DNA from 4 places in the Sphingomonas sp. P3_C6 genome. Region 1 is predicted to be linked to each of the others. Evidence: riboswitches for the same ligand, from Rfam matches in the RefSeq annotation. Region 1 holds a riboswitch; each other region holds the start of a gene.

What was found. Region 1 has a riboswitch for cobalamin ahead of AC1DT7_RS13525 (TonB-dependent receptor plug domain-containing protein). Riboswitches for the same ligand answer to the same signal wherever they lie in the genome.
Region 2: another riboswitch for cobalamin. It lies ahead of metE (5-methyltetrahydropteroyltriglutamate--homocysteine S-methyltransferase); the one in region 1 lies ahead of AC1DT7_RS13525 (TonB-dependent receptor plug domain-containing protein).
Region 3: another riboswitch for cobalamin. It lies ahead of AC1DT7_RS10435 (TonB-dependent receptor plug domain-containing protein); the one in region 1 lies ahead of AC1DT7_RS13525 (TonB-dependent receptor plug domain-containing protein).
Region 4: another riboswitch for cobalamin. It lies ahead of AC1DT7_RS04080 (TonB-dependent receptor plug domain-containing protein); the one in region 1 lies ahead of AC1DT7_RS13525 (TonB-dependent receptor plug domain-containing protein).

What each region holds. Positions count from the first base shown of each region.
Region 1 is NZ_JBFUHB010000012.1:87,953-92,954, reverse strand. Features, by position in the region: gene AC1DT7_RS13535 (hypothetical protein) at 767-1,276, shown strand; gene AC1DT7_RS13530 (cobyrinate a,c-diamide synthase) at 1,335-2,639, shown strand; cobalamin riboswitch at 2,670-2,861, shown strand; gene AC1DT7_RS13525 (TonB-dependent receptor plug domain-containing protein) at 2,979-4,937, shown strand; gene AC1DT7_RS13520 (hypothetical protein) at 4,969-5,002, shown strand, end outside.
Region 2 is NZ_JBFUHB010000037.1:24,135-29,136, forward strand. Features, by position in the region: gene AC1DT7_RS22275 (MFS transporter) at 1-489, shown strand, start outside; gene AC1DT7_RS22280 (multicopper oxidase family protein) at 637-2,658, shown strand; cobalamin riboswitch at 2,995-3,225, shown strand; gene metE (5-methyltetrahydropteroyltriglutamate--homocysteine S-methyltransferase) at 3,339-5,002, shown strand, end outside.
Region 3 is NZ_JBFUHB010000007.1:155,723-160,724, reverse strand. Features, by position in the region: gene AC1DT7_RS10445 (FecCD family ABC transporter permease) at 1-126, opposite strand, end outside; gene AC1DT7_RS10440 (ABC transporter substrate-binding protein) at 141-1,214, opposite strand; gene AC1DT7_RS10435 (TonB-dependent receptor plug domain-containing protein) at 1,214-3,109, opposite strand; cobalamin riboswitch at 3,348-3,548, opposite strand; gene AC1DT7_RS10430 (hypothetical protein) at 3,655-3,912, shown strand; tRNA gene AC1DT7_RS10425 (tRNA-Val) at 3,965-4,039, opposite strand; gene cpdR (cell cycle two-component system response regulator CpdR) at 4,111-4,488, opposite strand; gene AC1DT7_RS10415 (N-formylglutamate amidohydrolase) at 4,626-5,002, shown strand, end outside.
Region 4 is NZ_JBFUHB010000002.1:138,878-143,879, forward strand. Features, by position in the region: gene cobW (cobalamin biosynthesis protein CobW) at 1-432, opposite strand, end outside; gene AC1DT7_RS04065 (CbtA family protein) at 557-1,309, opposite strand; gene AC1DT7_RS04070 (CbtB domain-containing protein) at 1,322-1,549, opposite strand; gene AC1DT7_RS04075 (histidine phosphatase family protein) at 1,766-2,317, shown strand; cobalamin riboswitch at 2,402-2,638, shown strand; gene AC1DT7_RS04080 (TonB-dependent receptor plug domain-containing protein) at 2,816-4,831, shown strand; gene AC1DT7_RS04085 (PepSY domain-containing protein) at 4,839-5,002, shown strand, end outside.

The DNA of each region.
Region 1 (5,002 bases):
GCGGGCTTCTGTCGAAAATGCTATCGCATCGCCCAGGCGCGGGAAAGCTGTCGAGCGCCGGGGGGCGAACATGAATCTATTGCAGCGAGTGCAATGCATGGTGGGGTCGCATGCTCGCGACCGAAAGCGCGCGCACTTCGACGGTGAACAATTCCGGAGCGTGTGTTCGGGATGCGGCAGGCCGATGGTCAAGACACCTTCGGGCTGGGCCATCGAACTTGCGGCTGTCGTGCGTCCGGCGAACGGCAATCGGGAAAAGGTCGATCCCGACTGAGCGCGCATGGCGCAGCCCAGGCCCTTACGCCATGATCGTTCAGCAGAGTTTTAGGGTGGACCGGCTTTGGGGCGGGGCCCGCGGCCCCGCCCATTGCGGTCAGCGCAGGCTGTCCAACAACCGTTCCAGCTGGTCGCCGCGTGCGGCGATCGGCCTTGCAGACGGCCTCTGCTCGACATGCGGCTCGACCGCTCTTGCGCCACTAGCTTCGCAAAGTTCCCGCTGGGAAACCCGGACGCAGGCCGCTGCATCGCAGATAAGCCTCGGCTGCGTGGTGACGGCGCGGCACGGATTGACCGATTCGGTCGAACTGGCGGCTGCAGGCGTGAGTATTCCAAGGGCACATATCATGTGCCCGATCACCGATGTCTTCAAAGTCATGTGTATTCCCCCAACGCGACGCTGGGTACGCCCTTATGGTTTACAGGTCGTAAACTGTGATCGGGCGGGAGGCCCTTGCGTTTGCCGCTCGTCGCGGGGAGATAGGGTGCGATGTTGATCTTGCTCCTCGCGTCGATGCTCTCCGCCACCGGCCAGGCTGACGCCGCCATGCCCGACGATATCGTGGTCACGGCCCAGCGGCAGGATTGCCGGGTCCGCTTTGCCGACCGGGAACTGACCGACCGGGAATTCGATGCGCGTGCCAAGGAATGGGCGGCGGGGAAACCGGTGCGCGTCATCGCGCGGAACAGCACCGATCTCAAATGCCTGTCCAAGATCGCCTTCAAGCTTGCGGACCGGGGCGTGCGGTTGATCCAGTTCGTCGACCCTTCGGGCAAGACGGCAGACAAGATCCCCACCGGCCTTGGCATGGGGGCGGGGACGGCAACGGACAGCATGACGCCGACATTGTCGGTCAAGGATGCGGAACGCCGCTTCTTCGCCCGGAGAGCGGCGCAGCTCATCCTGGAGGGTAAATGCGGCGAAGCGCGCAAGCTCGTCCTCGAGGCGGGCGATCTCGAATCGGCGGCGCAGGTCGCCGAAGTCTGTCGCACGCCCTGATCTGGTCGAAGCGCCCGTTCGGCGGCAGGGTGGCGATGCGGCCGGACGTCAAATTCCGATGACGGCACTCGGCCGGGGGCTGATGGTCGCCGCCCCGCGCTCTGGCGCGGGCAAGACCGTGCTGACCATTGCCCTGCAACGTGCGCTGGCGCGCACCGGCCTTCGGGTCGGTGGCGCGAAAGCGGGTCCCGACTATATCGACCCCGGCTTCCACCTGATCGCAACCGGGCGGCCCTCGGCCAATCTCGACGGTTTCGCGTTCGATCCGTCGGCTTTGTCTGGCGCCGGCGCACAGGCGGCGCGGGGCGTCGACCTGGTCGTCGCGGAAGGGGCGATGGGGCTTTATGACGGACTGGCCATCGGGGATCGCAGCGGAAGCAGTGCGGCGGTCGCGTCGCTGCTCGGCTGGCCGGTAGTACTGGTGCTCGAGGCAAGCGGCAGCGCTCAGTCGGTCGCGGCAGTAGCGCACGGGCTCGCCACCTTTCCGGGCGCGCCGCGCATTGCCGGCGCGATCATCAACCGGGTCGCGAGCCCCAGGCATCGCCGGATGATCGAAGCCGGCTTTGCCCGCACCGCCATCCCGCTGCTCGGCATGGTGCCGGTCGACGATCGGCTCGCGATGCCGTCACGGCATCTCGGCCTCGTCATGGCCGGCGAGCATCCCGCGATCGGCAGCCGTATAGACGCCATGGCCGATGTGGTCGCCGCGCATTGCGACCTCGCCGCCATTGCCGCGGTGGCCGGCGCCACGCAGGATGCACCCCTGCCGGCCATTACCTTGCGCCCGCCGGGACAGCGGATCGCTGTTGCCCGCGACGATGCCTTCGCCTTTTTCTATCCGCATGTCGCCGATGGCTGGCGCCGGGCCGGTGCCGAGCTGGTCTGGTTCTCGCCACTGGCCGACGAGCCTCCGCCGCCCGACTGCGACGCCTGCTGGCTGCCCGGCGGCTATCCCGAGCTTCATGCCGCCAGGATCGCGGCCAACCGGCTGTTCCTTGATGGTCTCGCCGCCTTTGCCGCGACGCGTCGCGTCCATGGCGAGTGCGGCGGCTATATGGTGCTCGGCCGATCGCTCGAAGATGCCGATGGGGTCACCCATCCCATGGCCGGGTTGCTGCCTGTCGAGACCAGCTTCGCGCGGCGCAAACTCCAGCTGGGCTACCGCCGCGCGAGATGGCGCCGCGACATGGGTTTTGCCGATCGGGGCGAGACGAGCTGGGGGCACGAATATCATCATTCGACCCTCGCGGGCGGCGAAGAAGCGTCATTGGCTGACGTGGTGGATGGCGAGGGTAACCCGCTCCCGCCGGCCGGCCATGCGGTCGGTCATGTCACCGGCACCTATTTCCATGCGATCGCCTGACCGTGATTGACGCCGTCCCCGCCGCCGCCTAGGCGCCGGCTTGCGACAGGTTCCCCGGAAACGGGGATGAAAATGGGAACGGGGTTCAAGACCCCGGCTGCCCCTGCAACTGTGAGCGGCGAGCCAACGGACCACATGCCATTGGGATTTCGATCCTGAGAAGGCGGCCCGACCCGGCATTGACCCGCAAGCCAGGAGACCTGCCCGTCGCGGTCGTTCTTCGTCCGGCCAGGGTGCGCCGAGCGAACGGGTCAACCCGCGTAGCGACATAGCCGAACCGCGTCTTGCGGGTGGGGATCTCCCTGCCTGCCGGGCGCCTCGAATGTCGTTAGGGGTTAAATGCTCAAGCAGTCACTGTTTCTCGCCGTCCTTTTTTCCACGCCGGCCTTCGCGCAGGAAGCGCCAAGGCCCGATGCCGCCGCCGATTCCGATGCCGATTCCAATGAGAGCGGCACCGTCATCGTTACCGCCACACGCACGCCGACCGATATCGACAAGGTCGCCTCGTCGATCACCGTGCTCGACAAGGCGGCGATCGACCGCAGCCAGGACCTGACCGTCGGCGATCTGATCCTGCGCACGCCAGGCGTCAGCCTGTCGCGCAACGGCGGTTACGGCACCGCGACCCAGTTGCGGATCCGCGGTGCCGAGACCGACCAGACCGTCGTCGTCATCGACGGGGTCAAGCTCAACGACCCTTCCTCGGCCGGGGGCGGCTATAATTTCGCAAACCTTCTGGTCGGCGACGCCGCGCGCATCGAGGTGTTGCGCGGCCCGCAGTCGATCCTGTGGGGCAGCCAGGCGATCGGTGGCGTCGTCAACGTGGTGACCCCGCTGCCCGAGCGGAAACTCGAAGGCAGTTTCGATGTCGAGGCGGGCTCGCGCGACACGGTCAGCGCACGCGCCGGCCTGGGCGGAAAGACCGGCCCCCTGTCGTGGCGTATCGGCGGCCAGACCTTCACCACTGACGGCATCTCCGCCATCGCGCCCGCTTTCGGCGGGGTCGAAAAGGACGGCTATACCAATAGCAGCGTCACCGGCCGCGCCGTGCTTCAACTGGCCGATGGCGTCAGCGCCGATGTCCGCGGCTATTATTCGAACGGCCGTACCGATCTGGATTCGACCAGCGGGGATTCGGCCGACTATTCGCTCAACAAGGAATTTGTCGGTTATGCCGGCCTGAACGTCGATCTGTTCGGCGGCCGCCTGCGCAACCGCGTGGCCTATGGCTATACCAACACCAAGCGCGATAACTACAATCCGACCCGCCAGCGCCCTCAGTCGTTCGATTCAGCCGGCCGCAACGAGCGGATCGAATATCAGGGCAGCCTTGCCCTGTTCAAAGGCTGGAACGCGGTCTTCGGCGTCGAGAACGAGAAGTCGCGTTTCCGCAGCGTCTCCCCACCCGCCGCGCTGGCCACGCCGGTGCCCGCCGCGGCGCGCGGCAATGCCGAGATCACCGGCGTCTATGGGCAGGTGAGCGGCGAGATCCTGTCGGGCCTCACGCTGACCGGCGGCATCCGTAACGACGATCATAGCCGCTATGGCAGCAAGACCCTGTTCAGCGCCGGCGGCGTCTGGGTGCTACCCACCGGCACGGTGCTCCGCGCCAGCTATGGCGAGGGCTTCAAGGCGCCGACCCTGTATCAGCTCTTCTCCGAATATGGGAATCGGGCGCTGAGCCCGGAAACGGCTCATGGCTGGGAAGCGGGCGCCGAACAGCGGCTGCTCGATGGCGCATTGTCCTTTGGCGGCACCTATTTCCGGCGCGACACGACCAACCAGATCATCTTTTCGAGTTGCACGGCCACCTCGGCCAACCCGCTCTGTTTCCAGCCTGGCACGACGATCCGGCGCTCGGGCTATTACCAGAATGTCGCCGTCGCTTTTGCCCAGGGCATCGAGGCGACGGCCCAGGCGCGGATCGGCTCGCGCCTGTCGATCGACGGCAATTACAGCTGGATCGAATCCGAGGACCGCTCGCCCGGTGCGAATTTCGGCCGCTGGCTGCCCCGGCGTCCGCGTCATTCGGCCAATGGATCGATCGACTATCGCCTGCCTTCCGGCAGCTCGGTGGGTGCGGCGGTGCGCTGGTCGGGGGAATCCTTCGACAATGCCACCAACACGACCCGGCTTGCGCCCTACACGCTGGTCGATCTGCGCGGCGAAGTCGCGCTGACCGACACGGTGAAGCTGTTCGGCCGCATCGAGAATCTGTTCGACGAACAATATCAGACGATCGCCCGCTACGGCACGCTCGGGCGCAGCGTCTATCTCGGCCTGCGGGGCCGCTTCTGACGACCGATACGGATCAACTGGAGGAATGACGATGGTGAAGACGGACGACCTTGCGACGCGCGGCG
Region 2 (5,002 bases), on a different contig from region 1:
GGCTATTCGGTCGCCGTGTCGAGCCGGCTGCTGGCGGAAAGCTCGCTGATCGCCTTTCCGACCGTGTTCGTCGCCGCGCTGATGTACAGCCGGTGGAGCACCAAATGGTCGCTCGTCACGATGATCGGGGTGACCCTGGCGGGCCTGCTCGGCGTGCTGCGGCTCGAACTGGCCGGGACGGGCAGCCCTGTGCTGCCGGTCGCGCTGCTGATCGTCGGATCGAACGGCATCCTCGCCATCCTGCTGCCCTATACCGCCGAGAGCTTCCCGTTGCGCGTGCGGGGCAGGGCGACCGGCTGGGTCGCCGCGTGCACCAAGGCGGGCGGGCTGTTCGCACAGGGGCTGAGCATCGCAGCGATGATCCCGTCCATGGGGCTGGCCGCGGCGATCATCATGGCGCCGGCAATGGTGGCGCTCGGGCTGGTCGCCTGGTTCGGACGCGAGACTCGCGGCGGAGATCTGCGCGACCTGGAGGGTGCTGCCGGGTAGCGGCTTTGCTCCGATCCGGCCGAGATTGAACCGGAAGTGGGTTCGTCCCTGCTCGACCTTGCGGCCGATGCGGCGCAGATTGGCCCTATTACAGCGTTTCAGACAATCGGGGGTCGGATCATGACATGTTTCCGGGCGAGCACACGCGTGCGTGCCTCTCTCTTGGCGTCCATTGGGCTTGCTGCCTTCTCGACACCGCTCGCCGCACAGACGGCCGAGCGCGAGCTGGGCAATCCGCGCCTGCTCGCGCCCGAGGCGCAGGGCGTGCCGGTGGCCGAAAAGCTGGTGCTGGCGGCGGTGCCGACCGCGCCCGGCGTGGCGGGGCATGAAAGCGTGCTCGACCTCGACGTGGTCTATACCGACGGGCAGATCTTCAACCCGGCGACCGGGCTTTATGACAAGGTCCGCCTGCGCAGCTATAACGGCACCGACGTCAGCCCGACCACGCCCTATGTCTCGCCGACGATCGAGGTGAAGCCGGGCGACACGATCCGGGTCAATCTCAACAACAAGCTGCCGGCCGATCCGAGCTGCGGGCCGATGACCGGGCACATGCCCAACAAGCCGCATTGCTTCAACGGCACCAATCTCCACACGCACGGCCTGTGGGTGAATCCGTCGGGCAATGGCGACAATGTGCTGCTGTCGATCAACCCCGGCGTCAGCTTCCAGTATGAATACAACATCCCGGGCGACCATCCGTCGGGGACCTTCTGGTACCATACCCACCGCCACGGCTCGACCGCGCTTCAGGTGTCGAGCGGCATGGCGGGCGCGCTGATCGTCCGCGGCGACCGCCTCCCCACGGCGACGGCGCATGGCGATATCGACACGCTGGTGAAGGGCATGCCCGAGCGGGTGATGGTGATGCAGCAGATCCAATATGCCTGCCGCGAGCCCGACAAGAACGGGAAACCCGGCCCGATCAAGCTGAACGCGGACGGCACCTATCGCTGCGATACCGGCGATGTCGGCAAGATCGAGGCTTATGATCTGTTCGGCGGCGGCAAATGGGGCAAGACGGGCCGCTACACCTCGATCAACGGCGTGGTGCTGCCCAGCTTCCATGCGAAGCAGGGCCAGATCGAGCGCTGGCGCATGATCCATGCCGGGGTGCACGACACGATCAGCCTGACCCTGGTGAAGATGAAGCCCAAGGCGCAGCTTGCCGCCACGCTGAGCGAGGCAGCCGAGAAGAAGTTCATCGCGCAGAGCTGCACTGGCGCGGCGGTCCCTTATCATCTGGTTGCGGCTGACGGGCTCACCATGGGTGCGGCGCAGGCGACCAAACTCGCGACCTTCCAGCCGGGCTATCGCTTCGACGCCCTGGTCGTCTTCCCCGAGGCAGGCGATTATTGCGTGATCGACGCGTCCTCGCCGGGTGCAGGATCGGTCAACGGCGATACGCCGGGCCCGCAGCTGATGGGGACGGTGAGGGTCGAGGCCGGCACGGCGGTGCCCGATATCACTGCCTATGTGACCGACGCGCTGGTCGCGCGCGCCCAGGCCGCCATGCCGCCCGCCGTCCAGCCGGCGGTCGTCGCCGACCTGAAGGCCGGTCTGAAATTCACCCAGTTCACGCCGCATCCCGACATCGAGGAGAGCGAGACGAAAGGCCGGCCGCCGCAGGAGCTGACCTTCTTCATCGACACCAGCGACAAGAACAACACCAAGTTCGAGGTCGGGAACACGCTGAAGACCGAGGATACGGAGGCCTATGATCCGAACCGGATCGATCGCAAGCTGGTGCTCGGCACGGCGGAGGAATGGGTGATGCAGTCGCATCTCGGCAGCCATCCGTTCCACATCCACGTCAATCCGTTCCAGATCGTCTCGATCACCGACCCGAGCGGCAAGGACGTCAGCGCGCCCGGATCGATCGACGATGCGGACGGCGGCAAGATCGATCCGCAATATGCCGGGCTGAAGGGGGTGTGGAAGGACACGCTCTGGATCAAGGGCCTGGCGCCGACCGTTCCGAAGGGCTTCTACACGGTCAGGGTGCGGACGCGGTACCAGCGCTATATCGGCGAGTTCGTGATCCACTGCCATATCCTCGACCATGAGGATCAGGGCATGATGCAGAATGTCGCGGTGGTGCTGGGGCAGGGCGAGACCGGCCTCCACGCGGCCGAGGGCGCCAAGCCGATGGAAGGCATGCACCACTGAGGGGGCTGTCGGCCTTCCCATCCACACCCCGTCATGCCGGACTCGTTCCGTCATCCATTCCGCGGCTGGGTAAGACGCCAGAGCTTTGGCGGTGCGCTTGCGGCTCGATGGACCCCGGAACGAGTCCGGGGTGACGGTTGGTGGCGTATGTCTGTGACAAAAGTCCCGGTGGATTCTGCTGCCTCTGTTGGAACTCCACGAGCGGAAACGCCGCGAATCCGTGCTTTTTTTTGTTGGAGACTTTTGTCACCCCTATCGGGCCCATTCGTTGTTAGAGCATCATATAAAGATATAAAGAAATCTTTATATGTAACTTGACGCAGCGCTCTTGATGGCTATCCTCATGACTGTCGAGGTTCTTCGTCCGGGTTTCCGGGCGGAGCTAAGACGGGAAGCCGGTGACGGCGCGCACCCGTGAGGGGGCGAGTCCATTCCGGCGCTGCCCCCGCAACTGTGAGCGGTGAGCGGCGGTCCAATTCGTGTCACTGGTCCAGGCAAGGGACCGGGAAGGCCGGACCGGCGCATCGACCCGCGAGTCAGGAGACCTGCCTCGTCAGATAACGTCCTCCGGCGGGGTGTCCGGTCAGGCCGCGTGCACCACCGCGCCCTGGCTTGCCATGAGGGCGTCGGCCCGTTGCCGCGCGTCCGGCCGTCACCTGGCCCAACGCAAGGCCAAGACGATGACCATCTCTGTTGCCACTCTGGGTTTCCCCCGCATCGGCCCGCGCCGCGAACTGAAGGTCGCGCTCGAAAGCTTCTGGTCGGGCAAGTCCGGCGCCGATGACCTGACGCTTGCCGCACAGGGCCTGCGTGCCGCCGCCTGGGCGCGGCAAAGCGCGCTCGGCGCGGACGTCATCCCGAGCGGCGACTTCTCGCTCTACGACCATGTGCTCGACATCTCGGCGATGCTTGGCGCGGTGCCTGCGCGCTATGGCTGGAGCGGCGGCAAGGTCGGCCTCGACACCTATTTCGCGATGGCTCGCGGCGCACAGGGTGCGAAAGGCCATGAGGGCTGCACCCATGCGGTCGACAGCACCGCGCAGGAAATGACCAAATGGTTCGACACCAATTATCATTACATGGTGCCGGAACTGAGCGCGGGGCAGCGCTTCGCGCTGTCGTCGAGCAAGCTGGTAGACGAATTCCTCGAAGCCAAGGCGCTTGGATACCACACGCGCCCGGTGCTGCTCGGGCCGGTGACCTGGCTGACGCTCGCCAAGGGCAAGGATGCGGCGCCGCTGTCGCTGCTCGACGCGGTGCTGCCCGTTTATGAAGAAGTGCTGGCGCAGCTCGCCCGCGCCGGGGGCGACTGGGTGCAGATCGACGAGCCGTGCCTGGTGCTCGACCTCGACGACGGTCAGCGCGCCGCGCTGAAGCAGGCGTACAAGCGCCTGTCGGTGAACGGGCCGAAGGTGATGCTGGCAACCTATTTCGGCGCGCTCGGCGATAATCTGGCGCTGGCGACCGACTTGCCGGTCCACGGGCTGCACGTGGATCTGGTGCGTGCGCCGGAACAGCTCGATGCGGTGTGGCAGCGTGCCCGGCCTGACCTGCTATTGTCGCTCGGCGTGATCGACGGCCGTAATATCTGGCGGGCCGATCTCGATGCGCTGATCGAGCGTATCGCGCCAATTGCGGCGGAACGTGACGTGATCCTCGCACCGTCCTGTTCGCTGCTGCACGTACCGGTCGATCTCGGCATCGAGACGGCGCTCGACCCCGAGGTGAAGCAATGGCTCGCCTTTGCAGTGCAGAAGATCGGCGAACTGGCGGTATTGGCTCAGGCGCTGAACGAGGGGGCCGAGTCGGTCGCCGAGCCGCTGGCGGCAGCGCGCGCCGCGGTTGAATCGCGCAAGGCGTCGCCGCTGATCCATAACCCCGAGGTCGCGACGCGGCTGGCGGCGGTCGACGCCGGCATGACGAACCGGGCATCGCCCTTTGCCGATCGCCGGACGGCGCAGCAGGCGCGGCTCGGCCTGCCGAGTTTCCCGACCACGACGATCGGCTCCTTCCCGCAGACGCAGGAGGTGCGCAAGGCGCGGGCCGCGCATATCAGGGGCGAAATCGACGATGCCGCCTATGAGCAGTTCCTGCGCATCGAGACGGCGGCGACGGTCGCGTGGCAGGAGAAGATCGGCCTCGACGTGCTGGTGCATGGTGAGTTCGAGCGCAACGACATGGTGCAATATTTCGGCGAGCAGCTGTCGGGCTTCGCCTTCACCCGGAGCGCCTGGGTGCAGAGCTATGGATCGCGCTGCGTGCGGCCGCCGATCCTGTACGGCGATGTCGCCCGGCCCCGGCCGATGACGGTCGAGTGGTGGCGCTACGCCCAGTCGCTGACGGA
Region 3 (5,002 bases), on a different contig from region 1:
CGGCAGGCGAAGCTCGACGATGATGGCGAACCGCGGATCGCCGGAGAACCAGGCGCTCGGTGGAATCCAGACCTTGCCCGCGATCAGCGAGAGCCCGAAGGCGAGCACGACCAGCAGGGAGAGCAAAAACAGCTTGAGCTTCACTTTGCCTCTCCCATCGGGAGAGAGTGAAGCGCCGGGAGGGTGCGGGTGATTTGCGTCACCCTCACCCCGCGCTGCTGCGCAGCTTGCCCCTCTCCCGCTGGGAGAGGGGTTAACGAGCCTTCGCTCCGACCAAGCATGTTCAGTGAGCGCCGAACCGCCGCGAGGCGGGTGATGGCCGGGATGATTGTCGGCCCACCGCAATTGACCAGGGTGCGGGGAAACGCCGCCTCCGACACTGTCGCACCGGTGCGCGCGAGGACACGCCCGCGCAGCCCCGCCATGCGCGACGGGCCGGGGGTGAAGATCACGCGCGGCGGCTTCATGGCGATGGTCTCGATCGGGAGGGTGCTGGTGAAGGCAAGTCCGTAATCGGCCGCGGCGTTGCGGAAGCCGGCCCTGGTCAGCAATTCGTCGAGCAGGGTGCCCGTCCCGTTGGCGAGGTCTCCGGAGATGAAGAGGAGTGCCGAGGGATTCGCTTCTTCCCTCTTCCCCGGCGAAGGCCGGGGCCCAGTATCGGAAGGCCCTTTGGCTGGTGCCGACGCTCCCTTATTTCCACCTTCCCAACTGGGCCCCGGCCTTCGCCGGGGAAGAGCAGAAAGAACGGCGGCGTCGATTCGCGCGTTGAGCGCCCTGCCCCGCGCCTCGGCCCCGACGGCGGCAGCGATCTGCATGACCTGCGCCTTGCTCTGCTCGATCGTCGACGGATAATCGAGCACCAGGGTCTTCAGCCCGGCACGGTCATAGGCGTTGCGCGTGCTGGCGGGCGTGAAGCTGCTCGTCACCACCAGGTCGGGCTTGAGCGCGATCACTTCCTCCGCAGTGCCGGTGGTGGAGGCAAAGCGGTTCGCCACGGACAGGTCGATCGAGGTCGCCCCGGGATCCTGCGAATAATGGCTGATCGCGGCGATGCGACCGGCCGGGACCAGATCGATCAGGACCGCATCCGAACAGGGATTGGTGGAAACGATCCCGCCGCCGCCCGGCGGCCGCGCGGGCGAACACCCGGCGAGAAGCAGGAGCAGCGGCAGGACCGCGCGCCCGATTTTCCGTTCTGATGAACGGAGGGTCATCAGTGGAGCTTCACGCGGATACCGCCATAGGCGGCACGACCGGCCGTGCCATAGTTCGCGACCGTCTGATATTTCTCGTCGAACAGATTGTCGACCCGGCCATAGACGGAGAAGCGATCGCCGATCGGCATTTCCGCGCGCAGGCCGGTCAAGACATAGCCATCGAGCCGGGTGGTGTTGCCGGCATTGTCGAAGCTGTCTCCGACGATGCTGACCGTTCCACCGACCGAGAGACCGAAGGGCAGCCGATAGTCCACCGACATATTGGCCGTCTCCTTCGGACGCCGTGCCAGATCCTTGCCGAAATTGAGGCCGGGCGACCGGTTCTCGCTGTCGATATAGCTGACATTGCCGGTCAGCGTCAGGGCGTCGGTGGGTCGCAGCGACAGTTCCACTTCGACACCCTTGGCGCGCGTGCGAACGATGTTGCTGTAGGTGAAGGTGACCGAATCGAAATCGATCTGGTTCTTCGTATCGCGGTGGAAATAGGTGACCCCGATCGTCGCCGCACCGCTCAACAGACGCTGCTCGACGCCGAAATCATAGTTGCGCGAAACCTCCGGCTTCAGGTCGATTGTGCCGTAGAAGGAGGCGAAGCGCTGATACAGCGTCGGCGCCTTGAAACCGTCGGCGTAGCTGCCGCGAAAAATGGTCCCCTCGGGCAGCGCTAGGGCCGCATTGACGCTATAGCTGGTATGCCCGTCGAAATCGGCATTCTCGTCGCGGCGGAGGCCACCCGTGACGGTCAGGATGTCGATCGGCGTTACGATGGCCTGGCCGTAATAGCTGGTGATGTGGCTCGCGTGACTGTCGGTGTCGGTGCGGAAATTGCTGTTCTCCCGCTCGACGCCGGCAACGAGCCGGAGCTGCCGCGCGGCCTGGAAATCGCCCTGATATTCATAACGCTCGCTCCGGCCGCGGCCGAAGAAGATGGCGTCCGAACCGGCCCGTGGATCGAAATTGTCACGGTTGATGTCGGCGATGGTGAAGGCGGCGCGGTTGCGGAATCGCCCGTCGAGCAAATTCGCATGGACCCCGGCATAACCGTAGATCTCCTGCGACGTCGAATATTCGGGATCGTCGATCAGGCCATAAGGCGGGGTCGAGGCGAAGCCGTCCAAGTCGGTCTTGCTGTGCGCGTAATAGCCGCGCAGATCCACCCCGATCTCGTCCGTGAACGCGATGCCGACCTGACCGGTCGCGCCGTAGCGTCGATAGCCATCGGGCTCGGTGCCGTTCGCGGCGATCGAGATGCCGTCCGTACGGGCATAGCCGCCGGTGAGCGATGCAGTGACCGGGCCGCGGCCGCCGGAAATGCCGGCATTGGCGAAGACGCTGTCGAACGAGCCATATTCCACGCTGCCGCGGCCCTGCAGGCCCTCGGTTGGACGCGCGGTGACGATGTTCACCACGCCGCCAATCGCCTGGCTACCCCAGGGCACCGAGTTCGGCCCACGCAGGATCTCGATCCGGTCGATCGAACCGGCGAGCAACGAGCCGAAATCGAAAGCGCCCCCGGGTGAGGACGGATCATTGACCCGCACCCCGTCGATCAGGGTCAGTGTCTGCTCGCCTTCCGCGCCGCGGATACGCACTGCCGTGACGGTCCCAAGTCCGCCGTTACGCGAAACGGTGATGCCGGGCGTGGTCGCCAGCAGATCGGAAACGGCGACCGTCTGGCGCTGCTCGATCTGGTCGCGGGTGATGACCGTGACCGACTGGCCGATCTGGCTGGCATATTGCGGGACGCGCGCCGCGACGACGATGTCCGGCCCCGCGCGCAGGTCGGCGACGACGATGCAGTCGTCCGACCCGGCCTTGCACTCCTCGCCCGCCTCCTGCGCGGACACCGGCGCAGCGGACAACAACGCAACGGGGATTGCCAGGAGGCTCAATTGGTTACCAAGCCGGTGACGACGAAAAAGTGCGAGTCCGCAACGATCGTTACGCATATCTCCGGAATGGGAGGAAATAGCGTTGTCGTTGACCGTGGAATTGATGGACATAATCTACCCCTCTACATGGGGCCGCGAATGCCGGACGCGCCTCAGGCGACATCCGGCCCCGATGGCCCGGTTCATGTCGCTCGCTCGAGGCAATGCCCTCGACCGCCCGGTGCATCCCGCCCGCGCGATGGATCGACTGTGGCGGGCAGGTCTCCTGACTTCCGGGTCTTCGCCTGATGCTCCGCCTTCCCGGGCCTTCGCCCAGTGGCAGTTGGGAGCATCTGCTATCCGGTCACAGTTGCGGGAGCAGCATCGGAATTGCGGACCGTTCCGCGCACCGACTTCCCTATTGTTCCCCTTGCCGGGAACCCGTCACGCTGGCGCCCTTATCGGCGCGCGGGCGGGGACGCAAGCGACGTGCCCCGTGGCGCGCGCCATCAACGCGGGAACACGCCGCCGGTCCGGACCGTTGATTCCATCAAGGCGGTCCTGACATGAACGGTTCCTCGGCCCGGACGACGGCGTTCGTTCCCCGCACCTACACGGCGCAGGAGCAGCGAGACCGTTTCGACGAAATCTCGGGCGAGTTCGCCAGTGGGGACGCCGAAATGAGCGACGCGATGCTCGACCAGCTGACCGGCGACGCGATCAAGGAAAGGCGCCTGCAGGACGCGACCTTCTGGCAACGGGTGAAGTTCCGCTCACGCATGCTGCGTGCGGTCGAATCCGGCGCCCAGCGCGAACCTGACTGAGACGGCGATAAAAAAGCCCGCAAGGTCCTGAAACCTTGCGGGCTTTTTAAAATGGTGGGCGTGGCAAGGATTGAACTTGCGACCCCTGCGATGTCAACACAGTGCTCTACCACTGAGCTACACGCCCACGCGAGTTGCGCCCTCTAACGAGGGTTATCGGATGGCGCAAGCGGCCATGCACGAAATCGCACCCTTCATTCAAAGACCCCTCGTCGCATTCTCCATTTCGAACATGCGATCGACCTCGAGCACGAGGTCGCGCAGGTGGAACGGCTTGGAGAGAACGCGGGCCTGCGGCATCGTCTTGCCTGCCTTCAACGTGACCGCCGCGAAGCCGGTGATGAACATGACGCGCAGATCCGGGCACATCTCGCCAGCGCGCTGCGCAAGCTCGATGCCGTCCATTTCCGGCATGACGATATCGGTGAGCAGCAGGTCGAACTGCTGCGATTCAAGCAGCGGAATCGCATCTGTGCCGCGATCGACCGCGCTGACGGCATATCCCGAACGCTCGAGCGCACGCGTCAGATATTCGCGCATCACCCGGTCGTCTTCGGCCAGCAATATTCTGATCATCGCGATCCCGCTCAGTTGGTGGCCCGAGCATATGCGCCAAGCTCTTAAGATTTTCCAGCGTTCGGACCGGCCCTGCCATGCCGTTCCGGCACAAAGCGCGATTGCGGCGGAGGGGCACCCGGCCTAGGCTGAAGACAATGGCCGAGAGCGCCCTTTCCTTCGACCGATACGGCCCCGACGAGCCGGAGAGCCCGGTCATCCTGTCAGTGCCGCACGCCGGGCGCGAGTATCCGCTGGCATTGCGTGCTGCGCTGCGGGTGCCCGTGGTGGCGCTGACGCCGCTGGAGGACCGCCACATCGACGCCGTGGCCATCCTGGCACGTGCCAACGAGACGATGCTGGTGCAGCGCGTCGCCCGGGCCTGGATCGACCTCAACCGCAGCGAGCAGGAACGCGACCCCGGCATCGACGACGGTGCAAGCCGCCAGGCGATGCCGATCCAGTCGGCCAGGATGCGTGGCGGACTCGGCCTCGTTCCGCGCCGGGTTTCAGGCGCCGGCGACATCTGGCGGCG
Region 4 (5,002 bases), on a different contig from region 1:
GTCGGTGGCAAAACGGCCGGCTGCGACTGCATCGGCGTCGATCAGTGCGACCACCCCGTCCACCGTCGCGCGGGTGCGGATGGCGGGCCATTGGAAGGCCTTGACCAGAGGCTTGGGCAGAGCGAGGCCCGAGGTTTCGATGATGATGTGTTCGGGCGGGTTCGGCCGGTCGAGCAGCTTCTCCATCGTCGGCAGGAAGTCGTCGGCGACGGTGCAGCAAATGCAGCCATTGGCCAGCTCGACGATATCGTCCTCGGGGCAGGCATCGTCGTTGCAGCCCTTCACCAACTCGCCATCGACACCGACATCGCCGAATTCGTTGATGATCAGCGCAAGCCGCCGGCCCTTGGCGTTTTCCAGCAGGTGCCGGATCAGCGTGGTCTTGCCGGCTCCCAGGAACCCGGTGATGACGGTGGTTGGTACCTTGCTCACGCTTATTCTCCTTCTCGACCGCGCGGCCACGACGCGTGTCGGGCCGTACGAAACTCTCTTGGTGAAATACCCGCCGGGCCATGGGTGCCCGTGTCGCGCGGGGTGCTCCTGAAAATGCGGTGGACTAGCCCCGCCGGCCCGCCTGTGCCCGCAGCAGCGTTTCGGCCAATGCCCCGAAGCCGATGCCGATCACCGACCAGAGGATTGCCTGCATGCCGAGTGACGCGATCCTGAACTGCCAGAGGACGGTGGCGGGGAAGTCGGCCGGTACCTCGTCGACCACCGGCAGGGCGAGCTGGACGACGATCATCGCCAGCACATAGAGCCCGGCGGCGGCGAGTACCGCGTTGAACGCGCCGATCCTGGCGACCAGCCCCCGGCCGGTCCGGATCGCCATCACCAGGCTGGCGAGAGACAGCGCGATCATGGCGAAATAGACCAGGGTACGGAATGCCACTGTTTCATGCAGCCCCACCGCCGGCGGCGTCGGCGGATATTTCAGCGCCGGCACCAGGGCGATGGCGAGAAAGGCGCCCGATGCCAGCAGCAGCGAGAGCGTGCGCGGCCCCATCGCCGTGCCAAGCCGGCCATAGCTGGCGGCGAAGACGAGCGAGAAGATGCCGCCCATCGCCGCGCCGTACAGCGTCAGCGCCGTCAGCAGGCCAAGGCCTTTCTGCGTGTCCCGGCTGACGATTTCGGGTTCGTCGGCTGCAGCCATATGGTCGGGCGCCATCCGGGCGGCGTGTGCTTCCTGCCGCGCCTCAAAGGCGATGGCGAGATCGACCTGAGGCTCGGCGATCACCCGCGCGAACAGCATGACGAACAATGCGGCGATGACCCCGACAATCATGCCGCGGATCAGCAGGCTCCTGGCCATGATCAGCCCGCCTTAGTGGCAGGGGAAGCCGAGGAGATGTCGCCCGTCATGCACGATCTCGTGCACATACATGCCCTTGAACAGCGCGAGCGCGCCCTGTTCGGTGCTGACGAAATAGAGGAAGATGAGGGCCAGGATCGTGCCGAAGACGGCCCAGGGCAGGATTTCGCCCAGCGGGATCGCCGCCTTGCCGTCAACCGGGATGAAGATGTCGTCGGCGAAGAGTGCCGTGCTGGCCATGATGCGCTCCTTCAGGGATTCCGCGTCCCTCTGGTTCCGGTGTTGATCGAGGAAGGTCTGACTCCCGTCTGCGCCCCTCGACAGCCGAGCGGCACAAACGATAACAGTGGCGCGACCGCGCCGGAATCTCACCGGCTTCTTCCTCGGCCTTGCCCCGCCAGTAGGGCCGATCCCGGATAGCGTCAACGATCACCGGAGGCTCGCCTGGCCACTCGACTGACCCTTCTCTGCCATGCCGGCACACGCTCGATGCGCGAGGGCGGCTTTCCCGCGCGGGACGAGCCGCTCGACGACGGCGGTTTGCGGAAGGCGGCCGGACTGGTGTCTGTCGGGAGCAACGCCGGACTGCTTTTCAGCGCTCCCGAACACGCGGCGCGGCAGACCGCCGAGGCGCTGGGCGGGGAGCCGGCAATAGAGGAAGCGCTGCGCGATCTAGATCATGGCGACTGGATCGGGCGACGCTTCGCCGAGGTTCATGCGGCGGACCCGGAAGCGTTCGCGGGCTGGATCGCCGACCCGGCGGCGGGCGCGCCGGGCGGGGAGTGCTTTGCCGACGCCGCCGCCAGGGTAGGGGACTGGCTGTCGGACATGGCACGGCTCGAAAGCGCGATCCGCGCAGTCGCCGGGCCCAGTATCATCCGCGTATTGGTCGCACTGGCGATCGATATTCCCATCGCCGCAGCACTGCGCATAGACATCGCGCCGCTTTCCGCCACGACCCTATCCTTCAACCGGGGCTGGCGACTTCAGGGAATCTGTCGCGCCTGAACGCATGCGATTTTGTTGCGCTTGCGAACTGCCCTTTTCTTGCATATCAGCGCCGGGTTCTTGCCGCGGGCTTCGGCCTGCTTCTCGAACAATGATCGCGTCGGTGCCTCGAAAGAGGCTTAAAAGGGAACACGGTATGGGTGGCGCAGGTCACCCGAAGCCGAGGCTGTCCCTGCAACTGTAAGCGGCGAGCGCGATGCATATCGCTCCCCTTCGAAGGAGCAGCCACTGGGCCGGACGCTGAGACATGCGAGGTCTGGGAAGGCATGCATCAAGCGATGACCCGTGAGCCAGGATACCTGCCGGCGTCTGGTCGCTCTTGCCCTGGCCCAGGGGATGGCCGCGGCACGGTGTACTCCGTCTGAGCGACGAACGAGCGGCTGGGGCCGCATCGGATACGTGCGTCGGTCGCCCTTGGCGTCCGGCCGCCGCGCGTGCCGACCGTTCGTGAACGGCACGCCCCCGCCCGACGTCGACCGACGCCAAAGGGGGTACCAAATGCAGAAGCTCGCACTCATCTCGCAGATGGCGCTTGCCGCCGCTCTCGCCACGTTCGCCAGCACCGCCGCCAGCGCACGGACCACCGACCGCAATGCCGAGGATTCAGCGTCCAATCCCGGCGACATCATCGTCACCGGCACCAGCCTCGAAGAGACGCTGCCGCAGGAACTCGCACGCTACGGCAGCGACATCGAGATCGTCACCGACAAGCAGGTCCGCGATCGCGGGGTGGTGGACGTTGCCAGCGCGCTCGAAAGCGTGCCCGGCCTGTACATCGAGCCCGGCGCCGGCCCGTTCAGCTATGTCGACGTCTCGCTCCAGGGATCACGCACGCAGGACGTGCTGTGGACTGTCGACGGCGTCCGCATCAACAACCGCCTCTATGGCAGCACCTCGCCCAACGACACGCTGCCCGCCAGCATGATCGAGCGGATCGAGGTGCTGAAGGGCGGCGAGAGCCTGTTCTACGGCACCCAAGCGGCGGCCGGCGTGATCAACGTCGTGACGCGCGGTTTCACCGACGACTTCAATGGGCAGGTCAACGCCAATGTCGACAGCCGAGGCGGCACCAATGTCGACGGCTATGTCCGCGGCAGCCTCGGCGAGCACAAATTCGTCGCCTGGGTATCGCGCAACGACGCCGACGGCTATCGCCCGTACAGCGTGATGCAGCCGAGCGCGACCGACCAGCTGCGCGGCTATCACCTCTGGTCGGTCGGCGGGAAATATCAGTTCGACTTCACGTCGGACCTGCGCCTCAACGCCGAATATCAGCATACCGAGGCGAATCTCGACAATCTCTCGCCGACGCGGGTCAACAAGAGCCGCAACGACCGCAACGAGGAGATTGCGAGCCTCCGGCTCGACTATACCGGCAGCGACACGGTCCAGTTCTACCTGAAGGGCTACTATCACGACTGGCGGACGGCCTATGTCCAGATCCTCAACCCGATCCCGGCCGGCCCGCCGGTCACCGTCTATCCCGAGGGCACTTTCTGGGGCTTCCAGGATTATGGCGGCAGCGCCGTGGTGAAGTTGCACCCGCACAAGGGCCTCGAATATCTGATCGGTTACGACTTCCAGAACTTCAACGGCCGCGACGACGTGCTGCTGATCGGCAAGCTCACCGAGCAGGTCCATGCCGGCATCTTCCAGGTCCGCACCACTGACGAGATCAGCAAGCGCGGGCGGCTCACGGCCGGCGTGCGCTACAACGAGACCGGCGGCGCAAAGAAGACGATCTGGAATGTCAGCGGCCGCTACGACCTGACCGACAGCCTCTATGTCGAGGGTAATGGCGGCACGTCGTTCATCCTGCCCGACGCGTCGTCGCTCTACGGCATCGATCCGTGCTGCGAGATCGGCAACCCGAACCTCAAGCCCGAGCAGAGCCTCAACGTCAACCTGACCGGCGGCGGCAGGGTCGCGTTGGCGGGCGGCGGACTGGACTGGAAGGTTACCTATTTTCAGCGCCGGATCACCGACCTGATCGACTATGACTACGAGAATCCCGCCTTCCCGAACGGCACCTACATCAACGTCGACAACAAAGTGAACGTGCACGGCGCCGAGGTCTCGCTCGACGCCAATGTGGCGCGCGACTGGCAGGTCATGGCGAGCTACACCTTCAACCGCACCCGCGACGAGGGATCGAAAACTCAGCGCGACCGCACGCCCGAGCAGTTCGCCAAGGGATCGATCGCCTATGCGCCGCAGGACCTGCCGTTCGGCGCCAATGTCTCGATCAACTGGGTGGGAGACGCCTTCTCGTCGCCCTTTGGTTTTCCGCGTCAGAACTACGGCAATTATGCGATCGTCGATCTGGGCGCGCATCTCTATGTCGACGGTGCTGCCCGGCGGCACCGGTTCGGCGTCAATATCGAGAATGTGACCGGCCAGGACTATGCGACGCGCGGCCACGGCTCGGCACCGGCCGATACCGGTGGGCGCTTCCTATATTTCAACCGCGGCGTGCCCCGGACTCTGCGGGTCAGCTACGGCCTGAGCTTCTGAGGCCGCCATGCTCCGCCCCATCCTGTTCCTGCATCGCTGGCTTGGAGTGGTCATCGGCGCGCTGATGACGCTCTGGTGCCTGTCCGGGTTCGTCATGATGTATGTCGATTACCCCAGGCTGATGCCGGACGAGCAGGTGCGGGGGCTCGCGCCCCTGCACCTGCCCGGGGC